DNA from 3 places in the Limnohabitans sp. 2KL-27 genome. Region 1 is predicted to be linked to each of the others. Evidence: predicted binding sites of a transcription regulator. Region 1 holds the regulator's gene; each other region holds the start of a gene.
What was found. Region 1 encodes FNR, which switches genes on or off when oxygen is low (the NO sensors DNR and NnrR bind a similar motif). Its sites were predicted from a motif close to TTGATNNNNATCAA; they were not measured.

Region 1 (6,851 bases):
TCCCACTCGCAGTGTGATTCCGATCAACCCCGTGCCCGTTGAGGGCGATGGGGAAATGGTGTCGCTGTACCAAGCGCAGCAAAAAATCTACCCCCGAAGCGTTCAGGGCGTGTTTGCCAAATGGCGTTGGCTCATGGTGGTGATCACGCAATTGGTGTTCTACGGTTTGCCTTGGCTGGAGTGGGGGCAGCGCCAAGCGGTGCTGTTCGACTTAGGCGCTCGCAGGTTCTACATCTTCGGCCTCGTGCTCTATCCGCAGGACTTCATTTACTTGACGGCTTTGTTGGTCATCTCGGCGCTGTCGCTTTTTTTATTCACCGCTGTGGCGGGGCGCTTGTGGTGCGGTTTTGCCTGCCCGCAAACGGTTTACACCGAAATTTTCATCTGGATCGAACGCCAGTTCGAGGGCGACCGATCGGCCCGCATGCGCCTGGATGATGCACCTATGAGCCTGAACAAGATCTGGCGCAAAACTGGCAAGCAACTGGCTTGGATCGTGTTGTCGCTTTGGACGGGTTTCAGCTTCGTTGGCTACTTCACACCGATCCGAGAATTGACGGCGTCGATCCTTTCCCTGGGCTTTGGCCCTTGGGAAATTTTCTGGATTCTGTTTTACAGCTTTGCCACCTATGGGAACGCGGGCTTCATGCGCGAACAGGTGTGCAAATACATGTGCCCTTATGCGCGCTTTCAAAGCGCTATGTTCGACAAGGACACCTTGATCGTCACCTACGACGAGGCACGTGGCGAGCCTCGGGGTGCACGATCCAAAAAAGCCGACCCCCAAGCCTTGGGGCTGGGCGCTTGTGTGGACTGCACCTTGTGCGTGCAGGTCTGTCCCACAGGCATTGACATCCGCAAAGGCTTGCAGTACGAGTGCATTGGCTGCGGCGCTTGCGTGGACGTGTGCGACAACGTGATGGACAAGGTCGGTTACGAGCGCGGCCTGATCAAGTTTTCGACACAAAATGCCATGGACAAGGGCTGGAGCAGGGCGCAAACTCTGCGCCGCATTTTCCGACCGCGTGTCTTGGTTTACACCGCTGTGCTGTGGGCCATCATCATCGGTGTGGGGCTGTCCTTGTGGAGCCGCGATCCATTCAAGGTGGACATCGTGCGAGACCGCGCCACCATGGCCCGCATCGTGGCGGGAGGAAAAATTGAAAACGTCTACCGCTTGCAAATCATGAACGCGGCTGAGCAGAACTTGAGTTTCCAGTTGCAAGTCGATGGCCTGCCGGGTCTGAGCCTGGCCACTGAGCCGCTGGTTGACGTGGGTGCCACCGAGTCGCGTTGGGTGTCCGTGCGTTTGCAAGTGCCCTATGACTCAGCGCCTGCGGGTTCGCACCCGATCCATTTCCGCATCGAGTCCCGCTCGTCCGATGGCCAATCGGTCGGTCAGCTGAGCGAAAAAACCGTTTTTTTGGTCCCTCGCTGAGCGACCCCCATTTTTGAAAGATAGCCATGAACAATGTCAGCAGTGTCCAACAAGAGGGGCAACCCTGGTGGCGTTTTGGCTTGGTGTGGATGGTCATCGCAGGCCCTGCCGTGGTGGTGGTGGCTGGGTTCATCACGCTCTACATTGCCGTAGCCAACCCGGACCCGGTGCTCAATGTGACACCGCGCACGGCCATGCAAGAGCGCCAGGGCATCACCCACGTCCCCGCCATGCAGGGGCGCAACCATGCGGCCACGGGCGAGTTGCCCGCTGCGCTGCAAGCACCTGCTGCTGAGCCCACCAAACCCTGACCACCTAGGTAAACGCTATGCTCGCTCAACGCTGGATGTGGATCGTTTGGCCTGCCTTTTTGGTCGCGGGCCTTTTGGAAATGCTGGTGTTCGCTTTTGTCGATCCGCAAGACCTGAACTGGTTCGGCCAAGACCTGGACCTGTCCAGACAGGCGGTTTACACGCTGGCCTTTTTTGCTTTTTGGGCCTTGGCCGTCTTGTCCAGCGCATTGACGCTGCTGTTGGGCATGACTTCGACTGAGGTCAACCGCTGAAAGTACTGAACAGCGCTTTCAGCGCTGACGCCCAAAGTTCAGTGGCAATGTGCTGTGTTGTTGACCAGTCGCTGCAGGCCTTCGGTGTCCAGAATACGCACATGGCGCTGCTTGACTTCCACAGTGCCGTCTTCCACGAACTTTGAGAAAGTTCGGCTGACGGTTTCGAGCTTGAGGCCCAGGTAGCTGCCGATTTCTTCACGCGTCATGCGCAACACCAGTTCGGACTGTGAGAAACCGCGGGCGTGCAAACGTTGCACCAGATTCAACAAAAAAGCGGCCAATCGCTCTTCGGCGCGCATGCTGCCCAGCAGCAACATCACGCCGTGCTCGCGCACGATCTCGCGGCTCATGATTTTGTGAACATGGCTTTGCAGTGCGGTCACTTCACGCGAAATTTCTTCGATCCGGTCAAAGGGCATGACACACACTTCCGCATCTTCCAGCGCCACCGCATCGCAGCTGTGTTGGTCGTTCACGATGCCGTCCAGGCCAATGATCTCGCCCGCCATCTGAAAGCCCGTGACTTGGTCTCGCCCGTCTTCGGTGGCCAGACAGGTCTTGAAGAAGCCAGTCCGAATGGCGTAAAGGGATGTAAATTTTTCACCGTTGGTGAACAGGGTGTCGCCCCGCTTGATTCTGCGGCGCACGGCCACCAGATCGTCGAGGCGGTTGAGGTCGTGGTCGCTCAGGCCCATGGGCATGCACAACTCACGCAAGTTGCAATTGGAGCAGGCGACTTTGATGGCTTGGGGATTCATGGTTTATCTCTTGGTTGAGCAATGGATTTGCCTTGGATCAAGACTTGAGCTTATACCGAATCAAGCGCTGAATTTGAGGGTGTACCCTGTCCAAGTCAGAAATCCCCGAAAACCGGTAAAGGGTTTGACCTGAGTCAACACATGGGCAGATGCAAGCAGGCAAAGTGCGGCCTTGTTCTGAACACATTCGAATCAAGGGGCAGACACATGTCCGTCATCACACCTCAATTGTTGACACGCTTTGACGTGCCTGGCCCGCGTTACACCTCCTACCCGACAGCCGATCGCTTTGTCGAAGCCTTTGGCGAGGCCGATTACGTGCAGGCCCTGAAACAGCGCCAATCGGGCATGGTGGGCAAACAGTCGCCACTGTCGCTCTACGTGCACATTCCGTTTTGCGAATCGCTGTGCTACTACTGCGCCTGCAACAAAATCATCACCAAACACAAAGAGCGGGCTGCGGATTATTTGAAATACCTCAGCAAAGAGGTGGCGCTGCACACCCGGCACCTGGGGCGAGGGCAGTCGGTCAGCCAGCTGCACCTGGGCGGTGGCACGCCCACCTTCATGAGCGACGACGAGTTGCAGCAACTCATGGCCTTGTTGCGTGAGCACTTTGAATTCGTCCCAGGCGGTGAATACTCTGTCGAGGTGGACCCGCGCACCGTGGACGAGAACCGGCTGGCCGTGTTGGCCGAGCTGGGTTTCAATCGCCTGAGTTTTGGCGTGCAGGACTTTGACCCTGCGGTGCAAAAAGCCGTGCACCGCATCCAGCCTGCAGACCAGGTGTTTGCTTTGGTCGAGGCTTCTCGCCGATTGGGTTTTGAGTCGGTCAACGTCGACCTGATTTATGGCCTGCCTCTGCAAACGCCCGAATCTTTTGACCGTACGCTGGCGCAGGTGAAAAGTCTGCGTCCTGACCGCATCGCGCTGTATGCCTACGCGCACTTGCCTGAGCGATTCAAGCCGCAGCGCCGTATTCACGCCGAAGAGCTGCCAGCAGGTGCAGCCAAGGTGGCCATGCTCTCGCGCTCGCTCGACGCCCTGACCGAAGCGGGCTATGTCTACATCGGCATGGACCACTTCGCCTTGCCGGGTGATGCCCTGGCCGTGGCCAAACGCCAAGGGCGTTTGCACCGCAATTTCCAAGGCTACAGCACGCAGGCCGATTGCGACCTGATTGCGCTGGGCGTGTCCTCGATCGGCCGCATCGGCGCGACCTACAGCCAAAACGCCAAGACCCTGGAAGAGTATGCCGACTTGCTCGACCAAGGCCATTTTCCGGTGGTGCGGGGCCTGGCACTCACGCGCGACGACCTGATCCGCCGCTCGGTCATCATGGCGCTCATGTGCCAGGGGCATTTGCAATACGAGTCCATCAACCTGGCCTGGCTGGTCGACTTCAAGACCTTGTTTGCCAAAGAGTTGACCCAACTCGAAGCGATGCAGGCGCAAGGTCTGGTGCATCTGAGTGAGAGCGGCATTCAGGTCACCGCCATGGGTTGGTTCTTTGTGCGCGGCGTGGCCATGGTGTTCGACCGCTATGTACAGGACGACCGCAACCATTCGCGGTTTTCCAAAATCATCTGATAGACCCGTGCATCCGTGGCTGTCTTCATCGCCGACAATAGACGCCTCGACATTGAAGCGAAAACGCCATGCAAAGTTCTTTGGCCATCACGGCCTTGATGATGGGGGTGCTGGGTGGCCCGCACTGCGTGGCCATGTGCGGTGCAGCCTGCGCGGGTCTGGGGCAGGCTGCGGGTGAACGGCGTTCGCAGGCCTTGTTGGCGTTTCAGCTGGGCCGATTGGGTGGCTACGCGCTCTTGGGTGCGCTGGCCGCGGCCAGCGTGCAAGGCTTGGGCTGGCTGACGACACAGTCGGCCGCCATTCGTCCGGTCTGGACCTTGCTGCACCTGGCGGCTCTGGTGTTGGGCTTGCTGCTCATGCTGCAGGCACGTCAACCTGTCTGGCTCGATGGGGCAGCTCGTCGCTTGTGGGCGCGCATTCGGGCTTTCAACGCCAGTTGGGGGAGGGCTGCGCCCTGGATGGTGGGTGGGCTGTGGGCATTCATGCCTTGTGGCTTGTTGTATTCCGCCTTGATGGTGGCCGCCTTGACCAGCCAGCCCTTGGAGGGTGCTGCCACCATGGCTTTGTTTGCGATGGGCAGCAGCATCAGCCTATGGGCCGGGCCATGGCTTTTTTTGCGCATGCAGTCGCTGGGCGACGGCGCCTGGGGCATGCGGGTCGCGGGCTTGGCACTGGCGAGCGTCTCAGCCTGGGCCTTGTGGATGGGCCTGGTGCATGACCAGGCGCCATGGTGCATGACACCCTGAGACCAAGACAACTCATTAGACCGTCAGAGCTGACCGGTGGGGACTCCAAATGGGCCCATCGATCAGGCGGCCAGACCTTTGTAGAGCATGTAAGCAGCCAGCAGATAGAGCACACTGGCAAACACGCGCTTGAGCTGTTTGACCGGCAGTTTGTGCGCGGTGGCTGCCCCAATGGGGGCCATCAGCACGCTGCAAGTCGCGATCACCACCAAAGCGGGCAACCACAAGTAGCCAAAGCTGTAGGTCGGCAAATCTTGCACATTCTGGCCGCTCACGATGTAACCGGCCACGTTGGCCAGAGCGATGGGAAAACCCAAGGCCGCACTGGTGGCCACGGCGTTGTGGATGGCCACGTTGCACCAAGCCATGAAAGGCACACTGATGAAGCCGCCGCCAGCGCCCACCAGGCCCGACAGCAAGCCGATCAGTCCACCTGCGCCCAGCAAGCCCTGAAAACCGGGCACCTGACGCGAAGGCGCAGGTTTTTTGTCCAGAAACATTTGCGTGGCCGAAAACCCCACAAAGGCCGCGAAGAACAAGGCCAGGTAAGTGCCTTTGGCAAAGGCAAAAATGCCGAGGCTGCCGATCAAGCTGCCGATGACAATGCCCGGTGCCAGTCCCTTGACCAAATCCCAGCGCACGGCTTTTTTCTTGTGGTGGGCACGCACGCTGGAGACGCTGGTGAAAATGATGGTGGCCATGGATGTGGCAATCGCCATTTTGACCGCCAGGTCGGGGCTGACGCCTCGTGCGCCCAGCATGTAGGTCAAGAAAGGCACCATGATCATGCCACCACCAATGCCCAAGAGGCCCGCCAAAAAGCCAGTGCACAGGCCCAAAACGGCCAATTCGGCCAACAGCAGAGGTTCGATGATCATGGGGGGAATGGGGACATAAAAAAGAAGGTGTCTGCAAGTGCCACCGGACCGGCATCCTGAACCGGGGTTCAGGTGGGCGAGGGCAGACTGGCGTTGGGTTCATCTGACGCGAGATGATCACGCTCACCAGCCAATGTACCAAGCCCGGGCTCTAAGAGCATTGGTTCAAGGAAATATAAAGCCCGGCGTGCACTGCAGACCTGCACATTGTAGGTCTTTCAAAAGACCCGGCACAGACCCACCTCTGCGTCAGATCAATTGGCCGTCTTGCTCCAGCACATGGTCCAAACGTTTGAGCAACTGAGACAAGCGCTCTTGTGATGACTCAGGGATATCGACAGCAGTTGTGGGGACCGCAGGGGCCTGAGCAGGGTTGGGGTCTTGATCAAAAGCCAGATTCAGTGCCGCCAAAACAGCAATGCGGTCGCGCGCCTTGATTTTGCCGGCATCGCGGATCTTGCACATGGCCTCGTCCACTTTGCGCACAGCGGCCAACAAGCGATCCTCTCCACCCTCAGGGCAGCCAAGGATGTAGCTTTGCCCCATGATCTGGACATCCAATTGTTTGTTGCTCATGCTGAAGCCTCAGGAGATGCGGGTGCGTTGGAAGCGGGCAAACGCTCGATGAGGGCATCGACGCGAGCTCTGGCGGCTGCCAGTCGGGACTTGAGTTGGTCACGTTCGAGTGTCAGCACCTGAACTTGCTGGGCCAGCAATGCATTGGTGCGTTGAAGCTCCTCGTGGCGCAGCAACAGATGATCCACACGCTCAGCAATTTGATCAATGGTGTTGGAATGGGCCATGGCAATCAAAGGGAAATAAGTGTCGCATTGTAGATCGTGGGGCTATTTTGTAGGCTGGACGACAGCTTGA
Region 2 (6,851 bases), 1.3 Mb from region 1:
TGGGTGGGCTGGGCAGGGTGCTGCAGGCGCTCACGGTCAAGGCCAATGCCGTCAGGGTGAAAAGATTTTTCATCGTGTTCTCCAGTTCAAAAATCAATGCTTGTGCGCAGGTGCACCTGCTCGCGGTGTTTGCACCCAGACGTTCACACGCCGGGTGCCTGCTTTTTCAAAGACCAGCTCCAGATCGAAGCGGTCACCGTCTTTGAGGGGTTTGGCCATGTCCAGCAGCATCAGGTGGTGCGTGCCTGCGCCGCCGTGCCGCAAGGACACTTCGGTTTGCGCGGGCAACTCCAAAGTGGGCACTTGGCGCATGCGCATGACGTTGCCGTCCATCTGCATGTGGTGGATTTCGACCCGCGCAGCCACAGCGGTGCGGGCCGACAGCAGGCGGTCAGGCGTTTTGCCTTTGTTGCGGATCGACTTGAAATACACCGCGCCGGTGGTGGTGCCTGCCAAGGTGGGCGTGGCGTAGGGGTGGTCCATGACCACATCGCCTTGGCGAAAGTCGTGCGCGTGCGCAGAGCCCATACCCAACAGCGCCAGGACGACCAGCCCCAGGAACAAACCGCCTGCCGTAAAGTTCAAGCCGAAGCCAGTTTTTGGGGCGCTTTGCCAGCGTTTAAAAATCACCTGTTGCATGTCTTGCTTTCAGGCCACCATGGCAAAGGGCTGGCCCACCGCCCACACACTGGGCACGCGCAGGCGAGGCTGCTTGCGTTCGGGCAGCAAAGTGTTGAGTTCGCGGCACACCGTCTCGAAGGTGGAGTCGACCACGCGGGCCATTTCCTTGAGTGTGGGCAGTTCTTTGCGCTGCACGGTCAACACACGGCCATCGGCCTGCTTGCCCAACACCGTCAACAAATAGGCCAGGCGCTGCACGATGGGGCCGGTGCGCAAACGGTGCATGTCGCAGGTTTGGCGTTGCTGCTGCATGAAGCCCTGCGTCATGGTGGTGTAGCGGTCCAGATCTTGGCTCACCGGGTGGGGTACCGCTTGGGCATTCACCAAGGCCACGGACGTGAAGGCATAAGGCTCGGCACACAAGGCCTCCACGCCGATCAGGTCACCGGCTTGGGCCAGCTGCACCAGAATTGGACCGTCTTGGCCTTGGCGCTCTAATTTAAAGACACCCTCAGTCACCCGCCATACTGGGCCTACGCCACCTGCGGTCAACAAGCATTGACCGCGCTTAACTTCGATGGGCTCACCCACTGGGATTGGATTCAAAAATTTCACACGATGCTCCGCACTGAATTGGCCAGTGCCCGCGATGAGAAGCGGACATCTGGCAAACAGCAGTCGGGCATGTGCCCGGCCTGCCACGGCTGAAATCAGGCGTGGACAGGTGGGGCGCGGGAGTGGACCGTCCAGTGCAGGACTGCTTGAGGAATGCGTGGATCCAATTGCGCCAACAAGGGCGGCGCTTGTGGCATTGCCTGCCACGACACAGGGTTGGGCGGCGGCGCCATGCGGTCGCTGGCCAACACGCACAAGGCGCAATGGTCGAGCATGGACGCGTCTGGCACAGAACCTTCGTCGCTCTGTGTATTGCCCTGCTGGTTGAATACTGTCTGTAGTCTGCCGTCACTGGTGCACACCACCATCCAAGGCACGGCGCTGCCCTGGCTCCAGGCCCGCGCACGCGAGACCGTGGGGGCCAAAGCCGCCAGCAGCATCGCGCACAGCAGCCACAGGCTGAGCCTGCGCAGTTGGGCTGAAGTCCAGGTCATGGATGGATCAGAAAAAAGTCAAGGAATCAATGCTTGTGCATGTGGCCGTCGCCCTGCTTCATGGCGGGTGCGGCGGCCATGCGTGCAGAGGCCTTGATTTCGATGTTCTGGCGCTTGCCGTCTTTGCCTTCAACCACCAGGGTCACGGGCACGGTGTCACCGTCTTTGACCTGGCCCTTCAGGTCCATCAGCATGACGTGGTAACCGCCAGGCTTGAGGTCCACCGCTTTGCCGGCAGGCAAGGCCAGGCTGGGCACGGCACGCATTTTCATGACGCCGCCATCCATGGCCATTTCGTGCACCTCCACCACACCCGCCACCGGCGACTGGGCCGAGATCAACTTGGCGTCTTGGCTGGACTGCAGTTGCATGAAAGCACCTGTGGCTTTTTGCTGCGCCACGGTGGCACGCACCCAGGCGTCTTTGACAGTGACTTGGGCTTGGGCCTGGCTGAACAAGGCCGACATCAGGACGGCAAAAGAGACAACAACGCGTTTCATGGCGAACTCCAGTTTAAAAAAGACACAAGGGGAAAGGGTATGGCGCCGCTTGAACGACAGCCCATCGGATCGCGGACAGTGCGGGCGGCTCATGCGGGCACGCCGCACTTGGCCGTCAAACAGCTGCCGTGATCAAGAAAAAGTGGGTGGAGCGCGGGCCTGCCAAGGCAGGCCGATGAGCGAAGCCAGCCGGCCCTGCTCTATAGGACGCAGCGCATGAGACAGCCCGACATAGACTGGCGCTGAAACCGAGACCACCGGGGGTGCGGCCACCGGCAAACACAGGGGGCAGTGCAAGCCGTGGTGGCTGCCTTGCGCTTCCTCACCATCGGCATCGAGCTGGAGCAACTTGACGCTGCCCGCGGTGGTGCACACCAGTTGCACACCCTCTGGGTTGACCAGCGGCGAAGCCACGGCCACCCCCACAAACAACGCAAACCAGACCAGCACGAGGCGGGTGAGGCGGTGGGCGTTGCGCAGGGATTGCAGATTGAACATAACGATAATTATCGCATCGAAGGTTGAGGCCTATGGACACAAACTGTCAATGCACCCGTCTCTTCAGATGGTTGTTTCGGCTTTTTCATCTGAAAATTGGTCGGTTGCCCACTGTCCGCATCGGTCAGCCGCACTGGACATGCCTTGGGCATCCACCGGGAAAAAACCGGGAATGTCGTATTTATCGTAGTGCGCATAGGACGAAAAGGCCATGGCCCAATCTGCAAACTGCCGATGGGTGATGGGGCCTCGCGCCAACAGTTCTAAACCGTGATGCCGCTCATCGCGTTGGAGGCTTTTCCACAAAGCATCGATCGAGCCAGAGGGGCCTTCGATGCACTGAACAAAGATTTCCTCGGTGTAGAGCAAATGCCCCGTGATGCCCAGGCTCAGGTTTCGTTTGCGGCACTGCACCAGCAAATTGAACAAATGCAGGCTACCAAGTTTGTGGGTGGCTTGTGAGCGGTATACAAGTCGCTCCAACATACGGGCTCCGAATAAAGAGTAGCAAGATTTTGGAGGGGCGTCTTGATACGGACCTTACAGGCATATTGGTGACTCGTCAGTTCAGCGCCATAGGCTAATCTGTGTTTTACCTACTTAATTGGAGACCCCCATGCTCACACTCTGCGGCTTTGCAGCCAGCAACTACCACAACAAAGTCAAGTTCGCCCTGCTCGAAAAGGGCGTGCCATTTGAAGAAGAACTGGCCTGGGTCGGTGCCACCGACGCTGCCGCCAGCCCCTTGGGTAAAGTGCCTTACCTCAAGACACCCGATGGCGCGATGTGCGAGTCGGCCGTGATGCTCGAATACATCGAACAAAAGTATCCTCAAAACCCCTTGATCCCTGCCGATCCATTTGCCGCCGCCAAGGTGCGTGAGTTGGCGCTGTTTCTGGACCTGCACCTGGAGCTGGTCGCGCGCAATTTGTACCCCGAAGCCTTTTTTGGCGGCAAGGTGAGCGACTCGGTGAAAGAAAAAGTGGGCGCGCAGCTCGAAAAGAACGTCGCCGCCTTTGCCAAGCTGGCCAAGTTTTCGCCCTTTGTGGCGGGCGACAGCCTGACGCTGGCTGACTGCGCCGCCGTGACGCACCTTCCCTTGGTGTCTGGCGCCACCAAGCTGATTTACGGCAAAGACTTTTTGGCCGAATTGCCGGTGCGTGACTACCTCAAGATGATGGGCGAGCGCCCCCACATGCAAAAAGTCAACGCCGACCGCAAAGCCAATATGGATTTGATGATGGCGCGCATGAAAGCCAAAAGCTGAGTCTGTTCGTTTGAGCACTTGATGCGCATCCACCCCGGCCCGTGGCAGTCGCCACGCGGCAGCGGGGGTTGACCCACATCAATACCGCGTCCACCCAGGCGCCTAGGATGAAGCCATGACTTCATCCCACACCCCTTCCCTCTCCGCCCACCGCGAGCGCCTCTTGCGTGAGCGCACGCAACTGTTGCAGCGCATCGCCCAAGAGCGCGGTGGCGTGGTCTCACGCGCAGACATGGCGGCGGAGCACGATGTGCGCAGTTTTGACGACCGGGCCCAGGCCATTTCCGAGCGCAACGACGAGTTCGCCATGAACGAACACGAAACGGCAGAGTTGGGAGACATCGCAGCCGCACTGGAGCGCATGGATGTGGGCACCTATGGCCATTGCACCGACTGCGGCGTGACCATCCCGACTGAACGCCTGAACGCTTACCCGACCGCCAAACGTTGCATCGATTGCCAGACTGAGGCCGAGCAGCGCCGTTGATTTTTTCACCAAGGATTTTGATGAGCACTTTTCATGCGGTCGTCTGGATGGACCACCAAGAAGCCCATGTGGTCATGTTTGACCGTGAGCACGTTGAAGCCCAGCGCATCCCAGCGCGCAGCCACCACAAACACCAAGGCAAAGCCGGTGACACCGCGGCCTTTTATGCCGAGGTGGCCAAAGCGCTGGCGGGCGCACGGGAAGTGCTGTTGACGGGACCAGGCTTGGCGCGCAATGAATTCCGAGATTGGTGCACCCGCCACCAAAAAAGCATTGCAGCGGCTGTTGTCGACAGCATCGCCAGCGATCACCCCTCTGACGCGCAACTGGTGGCCATGGCCAAGCAGTACTTCAAAAAATTTGACGCGATGGCGGCAGACCCCTCGCAGACCTGAGCGCTTGCTGGCGCTCAGTCCAGGCGGGTGGATGCATTCGGGTTCTTCCGGCTGTCCCTGCGCCTGACGGGCTGATATGCTTTCGGGCATGCACAGCCTTTTTCATTTTGCTTTTCATGTCACCGACTTGGACGAGGCGCGCCGCTTTTATGGCGGTGTTCTCGGCTGCCAAGAGGGCCGCTCCACCGACACTTGGGTGGATTTTGACTTTTTCTCGCACCAAATTTCTTTGCATCTGGGCGAACCCTTCAAAACCACCCTGACGGGCCATGTCGGCGAGCACCTGGTACCCATGCCGCACTTTGGTTTGGTTTTGCAAAAAAACGATTGGCAAGCGCTGGCCGACAGACTGCAAGCGGCCAATACCCAGTTTGTGGTTGCACCGCATCTGCGCTTTGCAGGCCAAGCGGGCGAGCAATGGACCATGTTCTTCATGGACCCGTTTGGCAATCCGATTGAAGTCAAAGGCTTTGCCGACCTGAGCACGGTGTACGCGAGCTGAAGGGCACGGAGCGCACCTTGGCTTCGGCCACCCTCTTGCTGCTGACTTTCATGTTGGTGGGCCCGTCGTTCTTGAAGACCATGAGCCTGTCGGACTTGTCCTGGCCAATCTCTTGCGCAAAGCTGGCCACACCGACACCCTGCTGCGTGAACTCAGTTGACTGAATTGAGCTTTCGGCCTTCCAAGGGCACGTCTTGCTTGGTGCGCGGTTTGCCAATCGGGCTCGCAGTTTGGCCTTTTTGGGTGGCGGCCATGTCGTCTTCGCTGGGGTATTGCCCGAGCAGCCAGTAATCAAACACGCGTCGGGCAATGGGGGCGGCTGAGGCTGCGCCAAAGCCGGCATTTTCGACCACCACAGCGACCGCAATTTGGGGCTTTTCGGCTGGCGCATAGGCCATGTACAGGGCATGGTCGCGCTGGTATTCGGACAAATTGGCAGCGTTGTATTTTTCTTTTTGGCCGATGGTCACGGCCTGGGCTGTGCCGGTTTTGCCAGCGCTGGTGTAACCGACCCCGGCAAACACACGGGCCGAAGTGCCAGAGGTGACCACACCCACCAAGCCGTTGCGAATGACCTCCATGTGCTCGGGCTTGAAACCCAAGTCAACAGGCTCGGCGGCATTGACTTGAGATTGTGCGTGGGTCAATGCATCTTGGGTGGCCGTGACCACTCGGGGTTTGAACTGCACCCCACCATTGGCCAGAGTGGCCGTAGCGGAAGCCAACTGCAACATGGTGAAGGTGTTGTAACCCTGGCCAATGCCCAAGGAGATGGTTTCACCGCCGTACCATTTCTTTTGCTCGGGCTTTTTGTAATAGTTGCGCTTCCATTCGGTGCTGGGCAAGATGCCACGCACTTCGCCCGGCAAATCAATGCCGGTGAGTTGGCCAAAGCCCAGCGGCCTCATGAAGTCGTGGATCGCGTCCACCCCCATTTCGTTGGCCAGCGAGTAGTAATACACATTGCTGGACAGCACGATGGAGCGCACCATGTCCACAGGCCCGAGGCCGCTGTCGCCATGGCTGCGGAAGGTGTGGCCTCCATAGGTCCATGAACCTGCATCGTTGATGATGGTGTTGGCGCTGCGCTTGCCCGTGGACAAAGCAGCCATGGCCATGAAGGGTTTGTAGGTCGAGCCTGGCGGGTAGGTGCCTCGCAAGGCCCGGTTGAGCAAGGGTTTGTCGATCGACTCGTTGAGCTTTTGCCAGTTTTCGACGTCAATGCCGTCGACAAATAAATTGGGGTCGAAGGTGGGCTTGCTGACAAAGGCCAGCACCTCGCCCGAGTTGGGATCCAGCGCGACCAATGCACCGCGCCGATCACCGAACAAGTCCTCCACCATTTTTTGCAACTGAATGTCGATCGACAACACCACGTTTTGCCCCGGTGTGGCCAAGCGGCTGGACAGGCTGCGGGTGGCGCGGCCTCCGGCCGAAGTCTCCACCCGGTTCACCCCGGTGATGCCATGCAA
Region 3 (6,851 bases), 1.1 Mb from region 1:
CACCCGCTCCGGGTTGGACACATCAAAGTTGACGAGCCCGGCAATCAGGCCCGAGAAGGTGCCGATGATGCCCACACCGGTCAGGATGCCTGGGATGTGCTTGTAGAAATTCGATTGCAGCGGGGAGTCCACCAGGGCTTGTTCGGTGAAGTAGTTTTCGGCATGGCTTTGGGCTTGCCATTGGCCGCTGGTGTTGTGTGCCGAGGTTTCCAGTTGCTGCAGCGCTTCCAGAGCCTGGTTGTATTCGGCCCAGAGTTTGCCCAGGTTCGGGTCGTTTTGCGTCAGCTGTTCGAGATGGGACAGGTCAAGCCGCTGACCGTTGGCCGCCATGTCCATGTGGGCGAAGAATGACCGTGACAAATGGCTCACCCGCTGCCGGGCTGCCCCAAGGGGTCCGGCATCGGGCGCTTGCCATTGCACTTGCAGCGTGCAGGCATATTGCTGCCAGGCATGCTGCAAGGCGGGTGATGTCATCACATCGTCTTTCAGTTGGGCCAAATCGATGTGGGTGCCTGGGGCTTGTTGGGACAACTGCGCCAAATGGTCATGGACCTTGGACAGATCGGTTTTGAGCCGCAGCGCGGGTTGGATGAATTGGGTGCCGTAGTTCCAGGCCACCAGGCCAATCACGGCCGCCACGGCCCACAGGTGCCAGTAATTGGGGAGGTAAAGCATCAGGTCTGACATGGGGAGGGGCTGGAAAGCTGCAAACCGAACCAGTCTAGCGGAATCACCCCCTGTCAGGTCGAGCTTTCTCCAAGGTGGTGAGGGGTTGGGGTCAAGCTGCGGTAGAATTATTGCTTCCGAGGAGCGTTGCAGCGCCCCCTGACTTGTTAACAAGTCGGCAGCGGGGCGTGAGGCTCGGAACACTTCAACAGCAACGACGCTCATCCACACGACGTGCGGTGAGCCTGTAATTTCCATTCAGTGCAACGCCAGCGTGTGGTTCATTCACATTGCTTGGAGCTTTTCTCATGAATGCACGTATGCCTTCCACCGTCAACGCCGATTGCGTGATCGCCGACATCGGTCTGGCCGATTGGGGTCGCAAAGAAATCAAAATCGCCGAGACCGAAATGCCCGGCCTCATGGCCATCCGCGAAGAATTCAACAAGGCCCAGCCTTTGAAGGGTGCGCGCATCACCGGTTCGCTCCACATGACCATCCAGACGGCCGTGTTGATCGAGACCCTGCAAGCCTTGGGTGCCGATGTGCGTTGGGCCTCTTGCAACATTTTTTCGACCCAAGACCACGCCGCTGCCGCGATTGCCGCCAAGGGCACGCCCGTGTTCGCCATCAAGGGCGAAACCCTGGCCGATTACTGGGACTACACCCACCGTATTTTTGACTTCGGCCCCGCTGGCACCGAAGGCGAAGGCCCCAACATGATTCTGGACGATGGCGGCGACGCCACCTTGCTCATGCACCTGGGCAAGCGCGCCGAAAAAGACGCGTCCTTGATCGCCAACCCCACCAGCGAAGAAGAGACCTGCCTGTTCAACGCCATCAAGGCCAAGTTGGCCGTGGACCCCACCTGGTACAGCCGCAAGGGCGCGCACATCATCGGCGTGACCGAAGAGACCACCACCGGTGTGTTGCGCTTGAACGAAATGGCCGCCAAGGGCAGCCTGATGTTCCGTGCCATCAACGTGAACGATTCGGTGACCAAGAGCAAGTTTGACAACCTGTACGGTTGCCGCGAATCGTTGGTCGACTCCATCAAGCGCGCCACCGACGTGATGATCGCCGGCAAAGTGGCCGTCGTCGCCGGTTACGGTGACGTGGGCAAGGGCTCGGCCCAAGCCTTGCGCGCCTTGAGCGCCCAAGTTTGGGTGACCGAGATCGACCCGATCAACGCCTTGCAAGCTGCCATGGAAGGCTTCAAAGTGGTGACCATGGAATACGCTGCTGACAAGTGCGACATCTTCGTGTCGGCCACCGGCAACAAGAATGTGATCCGTTACGAGCACATGGCCGCCATGAAAGACGAAGCCATTGTTTGCAACATCGGTCACTTCGACAACGAAATCGACGTCGCTTCTCTGGAAAAGTTGCAGTGGGACGAGATCAAGCCCCAGGTCGATCACGTCATCTTCCCCGATGGCAAGAAGATCACCTTGCTGGCCAAAGGCCGTTTGGTGAACCTGGGCTGCGCCACCGGCCACCCCAGCTTCGTGATGTCGTCGTCGTTTGCCAACCAGACCATCGCCCAGATCGAGCTGTTCACCAAGCAAGACCAGTACGAGTCCGGCAAGGTCTATGTGCTGCCCAAGCACCTCGACGAGAAAGTGGCCCGCCTGCACCTGAAGAAAGTTGGCGCGATGCTGTCCGAATTGAGCGAAGAGCAAGCTGCTTACATCGGCGTGTCCAAGAACGGTCCTTACAAGGCCGACACTTACCGTTATTGATGGACTGCCCTGCCCGCGCAGGCGGGTAGGCATGATGTCGATTGTTGCGAGTGGATTCCCGCCTGCGCGGGAATGACTTCTCGCGGATTGACCACGGTGTGGGCTGGCCCGCATCGCTTACCCCCCTTGTTCCATTGATTGTTTGGCTGACCCCACCCCATGCGCATTGATCAACTCCTCGTCGAACGTGGCTTGGCCGCCTCTCGTTCACAAGCCCAGCGACTGATCGCTGGGGGCGTGAAGTGGCAGCAGCCTGACGGCGTTTGGCGCACCGTCGTCAAAAACCGCGACGAGGTGCCCGAGAGCGCAGCCCTGGAGTTGCTCGACGATGCCGAGTCGCGCTACGTCTCTCGCGGCGGCCTCAAGCTCGAAGGCGCTTTGCAGGCCACGGGCGTTCGGGTCGACGGCTTGCGCTGCCTGGACGTGGGTCAAAGCACGGGGGGATTCACCGACTGTTTGCTGCAGCACGGCGCGGCCGAGGTGGTGGGCATTGATGTGGGTCATGCCCAGGTGCATCCGCGCATCATGGGCGACGAGCGTGTGGTCTGCATCGAAGGCGTGAACGCCCGCGAGCTGGAGCCTGGCGACGAGCGCATTCCTGAGGCATTGGAAGGCTTTGACTTGGTGGTGGGCGATGTGTCGTTCATCTCGCTCACTTTGGTCTTGCCGGGAGTGGTGCATTTGCTCAAGCCCACAGGCCAGTTGCTCATGCTGGTCAAGCCCCAGTTTGAGCTGCAACCGGGGCAAGTGGGCAAGGGCGGCATCGTGAAAGACGACACGCATTTCCCCTTCATCGAAAACCGGGTGCGCACGGCACTGACCGAATTGGGCATGAAGGTCACGGCCTGGCTGGACAGCCCGATTGCGGGGGGGGACGGCAACCATGAATTTTTTGTGCAGGCTTGCTGGCCTGACCCTGAGGCGGTGTTGCCTGCTCGCGAGGCCACGCGCATCGCGCACGAGGCCGATCGGGCTGCCAAGGCCTATGCCAAGGCCAACGACGATTGAATTTTGGAAGGTGTTGTGATGTCTGGTTTGAAGTTGCCCATCAGTCTGGAGTTTTTTCCACCCAAAACGCCCGAGGGCGCGGATAAATTACGCGGGGTGCGCGAAAAGCTGTACGCCCTCAAGCCTGAGTTTTGTTCGGTCACTTACGGCGCGGGCGGCTCGACGCAAGAGGGCACATTTTCCACCGTGAGCGCCATCCTGAGCGAAGGCGTAGCGGCCGCTTCTCACTTCTCGTGCATCGGTGCGACCAAGTCTTCGGTGCGCGAAGAGCTGGCCACGCTCAAGGCCATGGGCGTCAAGCGCCTGGTTGCTCTGCGCGGTGACTTGCCCAGTGGCTACGGCGCTGGCGGCGAGTTCCATTACGCCAGCGATTTGGTGGCGTTCATCCGTGCCGAAACCGGTGACGATTTCCACATCGAGGTGGCGGCCTACCCCGAAATCCACCCGCAAGCCAAGTCCCCCGATGCCGACTTGCAGGCCTTTGCCACCAAAGTGAAAGCCGGTGCCAACTCGGCCATCACGCAATACTTCTACAACAGCGATGCGTATTTCCGCTTTGTGGACGATGCCTACAAGCTGGGCGTGGATGTGCCCATCGTGCCGGGCATCATGCCGATCACCAGTTCGTCTCAGTTGCTGCGTTTTTCAGACGCTTGCGGTGCCGAAATTCCGCGCTGGATCAGGCTGCGTCTTCAGGGCTATGGCGATGATGTGGAGTCGATCAAGGCCTTTGGTTTGGATGTGGTCAGTGATTTGTGCCAGCAACTCGTCAATGGCGGCGTGCCAGCCCTCCATTTCTACACGATGAACCAGAGTGCTGCCACGGCAGAAATCTGCCGTCGGTTCTGAAACACACAGAACTCTGGGACCTTTGCGCTGGCATTGATTCAACACAATTTCAGCTGAAATCCGGTGTTGGCTTGCCGCTGTATTTGACCTTGCTCAAACCATGGCGGGTGGTTTGAATTTCCAATGAAGTCGAGCAAAAAGCTCTTCGTTCATAAGGAAACTCAACATGAAAAAACTCACCATCGCTGCAGCCGTGTTGGTTGCTTGCTCCGCGACTGCCGCCATAGCCCAAGCTTCAGGTGAAGGCCCTTGGGTGGTGCGCGCTCGCGCTGTGCACCTGGACATGGCCAACAAAGATGGCACGGGTCTGGGTCTGTCGGTCAACAACAAGACCATCCCGGAAGTGGACGTCAGTTACTTTTTCACCCCGAACATGGCGGCCGAATTGATGCTGACCGTGCCCCAAAAACAAACGGTCTCGATGGGCGGAACATCGATTGGTACCTTCAAGCATTTGCCACCCAGTTTGCTGCTGCAGTACCACTTTACTGGATTGAATGGTTACAAGCCCTATGTCGGAGCGGGCGTGAACTACACCCGCATCACCCGGGTCAATTTGCTCGGCGGAGGGGCTGACCTAGAAGACGACAGCTGGGGTGGTGCGCTGCAGGTTGGCATGGATTTACCTTTGGATAAAAACTGGTCCTTGAACTTCGATGTCAAAAAGCTTTATATCCGCTCCAATGTCTTTGTCGGCGGCGTCAATCAGGGCACTTTGAAGCTGGACCCTGTCTTGGTGGGGGTGGGTTTGGGTTACCGCTACTGACGGGGTTGAGTCAAGTCAAACGCCCTGCAGTGCAGGGCGTTTTCAAGGCGGGCCTCACGCTGAGTTTCAGCGTTCATCGAAACTGATCACCACGCGCTCGCTGGTTGGGCGGGCTTGGCAAGACAGGACGAAACCTTGTTCCACTTCGGGTTTTTCGAGGGTGAAGTTTTTCTCCATCTCGGTCGTGCCTTCCATCACCTTGCAGCGGCAGGTGCAGCAAACTCCGGCTTTGCAAGAGTAGGGCAGGTCCAGACCCAGTGACAAGGCGATGTCGAGGATCTTTTCGTTGCGGTTCATCGGCATGTTGTACGGCTTGCCGTCCAGCACCACGGTGAGTTGCACTTCGCCTTGCGCACGTGTGGCGGGGTGACCCAGCACGGCTTTGGCGCGGGCGTCGGGGGGCAGCGCATCGAGTGTGGGCGAGCTGAAGCGTTCTGTGCGGATGCGTTCGGCTTTCACGCCGGCGGTCAGCAGCGCTTGCTCCGTGGCTTCGATCATGGCCTCGGGGCCGCACACGAACACCTCGTCCATGCTGCCCACGGGCAGGAAGGCGTCGATGATGGCCTGCACTTTCGCGCCGTCAATGCGACCTTCGAGCAAGGGCACTTCCTGCGCTTGGCGCGAGAGGATATGGATCAGCGTGAGCCGGTCCGGGTAGCGGTCTTTCAGGTCTTGCAGCGCTTCGTTGAACATCACGCTGTCCATGCGGCGGTTGCCGTAGACCAGGGTGAATTTGCTCTCGGGCTGGTCTTCCAGGGTGCTGGCCAAAATGGACAGGATGGGCGTGATGCCCGAGCCTGCGGCAAAGCCCACGCGGTGGATGGCGCGGGGGCGCTGCACCACAAAGCGGCCATCGGGCGGCATCACGCGCAGTGTGTCGCCCGCCTTGAGTTGGGTGGCGGCCCAGTTGGAGAACACCCCACCTTCCACGGGTCGGATGCCCACCTCGAGAACGCCTTGCTTTTGCAGTTGGCTGTGTGCCGAGCTGATGGAGTAGCTGCGGCGCACGTCGGTGCCATCGATGTCGGCACGCAAGGTCAGGAACTGGCCAGGCTGGAAGTCGAAGCTGCTGCGCAGATCGGCAGGCACGTTCAGCGTGATCGCCACAGCACCGGCTGCTTCTGGGCTGATGCGTGCGATGGGGAGGTCATGAAATCGGGGGGCTGCGGACATGGCTTGAGGCTCTGGGACTGGGTGGCGCGAGGCGACTCAGTAGGGTTTGAAGTAATCAAAGGGCTCCATGCAGGCCAGGCACCGGTAAAGGGCCTTGCAGGCGGTCGAGCCGAAATGGGAGGTTTCGGTGGTGTTGGCCGAGCCGCATTGCGGGCAGTTCACCACCTCGGGCTTGGCCCCGCGCGCCGCAAACTGCACCACGCTGGCTGCCCCTGTGGTGGGGCTTGCGCAGGCGTGCGGCGGGGCAATGCCGTAAGCGCGCAGCTTGTCTTTGGCCGCTTCGCTCATCCAGTCGGTGGTCCAGGCCGGCGCCAGTTGGGTGACCACACGGCCTTGCAGGCCGTTGGCCAACAACAGGGCTTTCACATCGTCTTCGATCTGGCCCATGGCAGGGCAGCCGCTGTAAGTGGGCGTGATGACCACGTCCAGTCCCGTTTCTCCTGCGCGCACGTCGCGCAAAATGCCCAGCTCGCGCAAGCTGACCACCGGAATTTCCGGGTCGGTCAAGCTGTCGAGCAGATGCCAGGCGCGGGCCACATCGGTGGCGCTGGGCTGCGAAGTGAGGGCGGACATGGCTTGGCGTTACCAGGTGGCTTGCGGGTGGGCGCGGGCCAAGCTTTGCATTTCAGCCAAGACGAAACCCAGGT

Region 2: LHAB_RS05740 (TraR/DksA family transcriptional regulator) is a predicted target of FNR. The motif match lies at 4,064-4,077, and genes of this name have one in related genera.
Region 3: LHAB_RS06410 (OmpW/AlkL family protein) is a predicted target of FNR. The motif match lies at 4,349-4,362, and genes of this name have one in related genera.

The regions. Positions count from the first base shown of each region.
Region 1 is NZ_CXOP01000002.1:1,890,393-1,897,243, reverse strand. It holds gene ccoG (cytochrome c oxidase accessory protein CcoG) at 56-1,438, shown strand; gene LHAB_RS11880 (nitrogen fixation protein FixH) at 1,465-1,749, shown strand; gene LHAB_RS11875 (hypothetical protein) at 1,767-2,003, shown strand; gene fnr (fumarate/nitrate reduction transcriptional regulator Fnr) at 2,042-2,764, opposite strand; gene hemN (oxygen-independent coproporphyrinogen III oxidase) at 2,972-4,354, shown strand; gene LHAB_RS11860 (sulfite exporter TauE/SafE family protein) at 4,423-5,100, shown strand; gene LHAB_RS11855 (sulfite exporter TauE/SafE family protein) at 5,163-5,978, opposite strand; gene LHAB_RS11850 (cell division protein ZapA) at 6,228-6,554, opposite strand; gene LHAB_RS11845 (DUF904 domain-containing protein) at 6,551-6,781, opposite strand.
Region 2 is NZ_CXOP01000002.1:630,922-637,772, reverse strand. It holds gene LHAB_RS05780 (MbnP family copper-binding protein) at 1-73, opposite strand, end outside; gene LHAB_RS05775 (copper chaperone PCu(A)C) at 94-639, opposite strand; gene LHAB_RS05770 (cyclic nucleotide-binding domain-containing protein) at 649-1,086, opposite strand; gene LHAB_RS05765 (DUF2946 family protein) at 1,332-1,730, opposite strand; gene LHAB_RS05760 (copper chaperone PCu(A)C) at 1,757-2,230, opposite strand; gene LHAB_RS05755 (DUF2946 family protein) at 2,363-2,728, opposite strand; gene LHAB_RS05750 (BLUF domain-containing protein) at 2,792-3,214, opposite strand; gene LHAB_RS05745 (glutathione S-transferase) at 3,345-3,995, shown strand; gene LHAB_RS05740 (TraR/DksA family transcriptional regulator) at 4,111-4,482, shown strand; gene LHAB_RS05735 (hypothetical protein) at 4,503-4,877, shown strand; gene LHAB_RS05730 (VOC family protein) at 4,966-5,379, shown strand; gene mrdA (penicillin-binding protein 2) at 5,532-6,851, opposite strand, start outside.
Region 3 is NZ_CXOP01000002.1:754,861-761,711, forward strand. It holds gene LHAB_RS06390 (MotA/TolQ/ExbB proton channel family protein) at 1-687, opposite strand, end outside; S-adenosyl-L-homocysteine riboswitch at 800-896, shown strand; gene ahcY (adenosylhomocysteinase) at 975-2,408, shown strand; gene LHAB_RS06400 (TlyA family RNA methyltransferase) at 2,568-3,416, shown strand; gene metF (methylenetetrahydrofolate reductase [NAD(P)H]) at 3,435-4,265, shown strand; gene LHAB_RS06410 (OmpW/AlkL family protein) at 4,432-5,031, shown strand; gene LHAB_RS06415 (2Fe-2S iron-sulfur cluster-binding protein) at 5,098-6,204, opposite strand; gene paaD (1,2-phenylacetyl-CoA epoxidase subunit PaaD) at 6,241-6,777, opposite strand; gene paaC (1,2-phenylacetyl-CoA epoxidase subunit PaaC) at 6,787-6,851, opposite strand, start outside.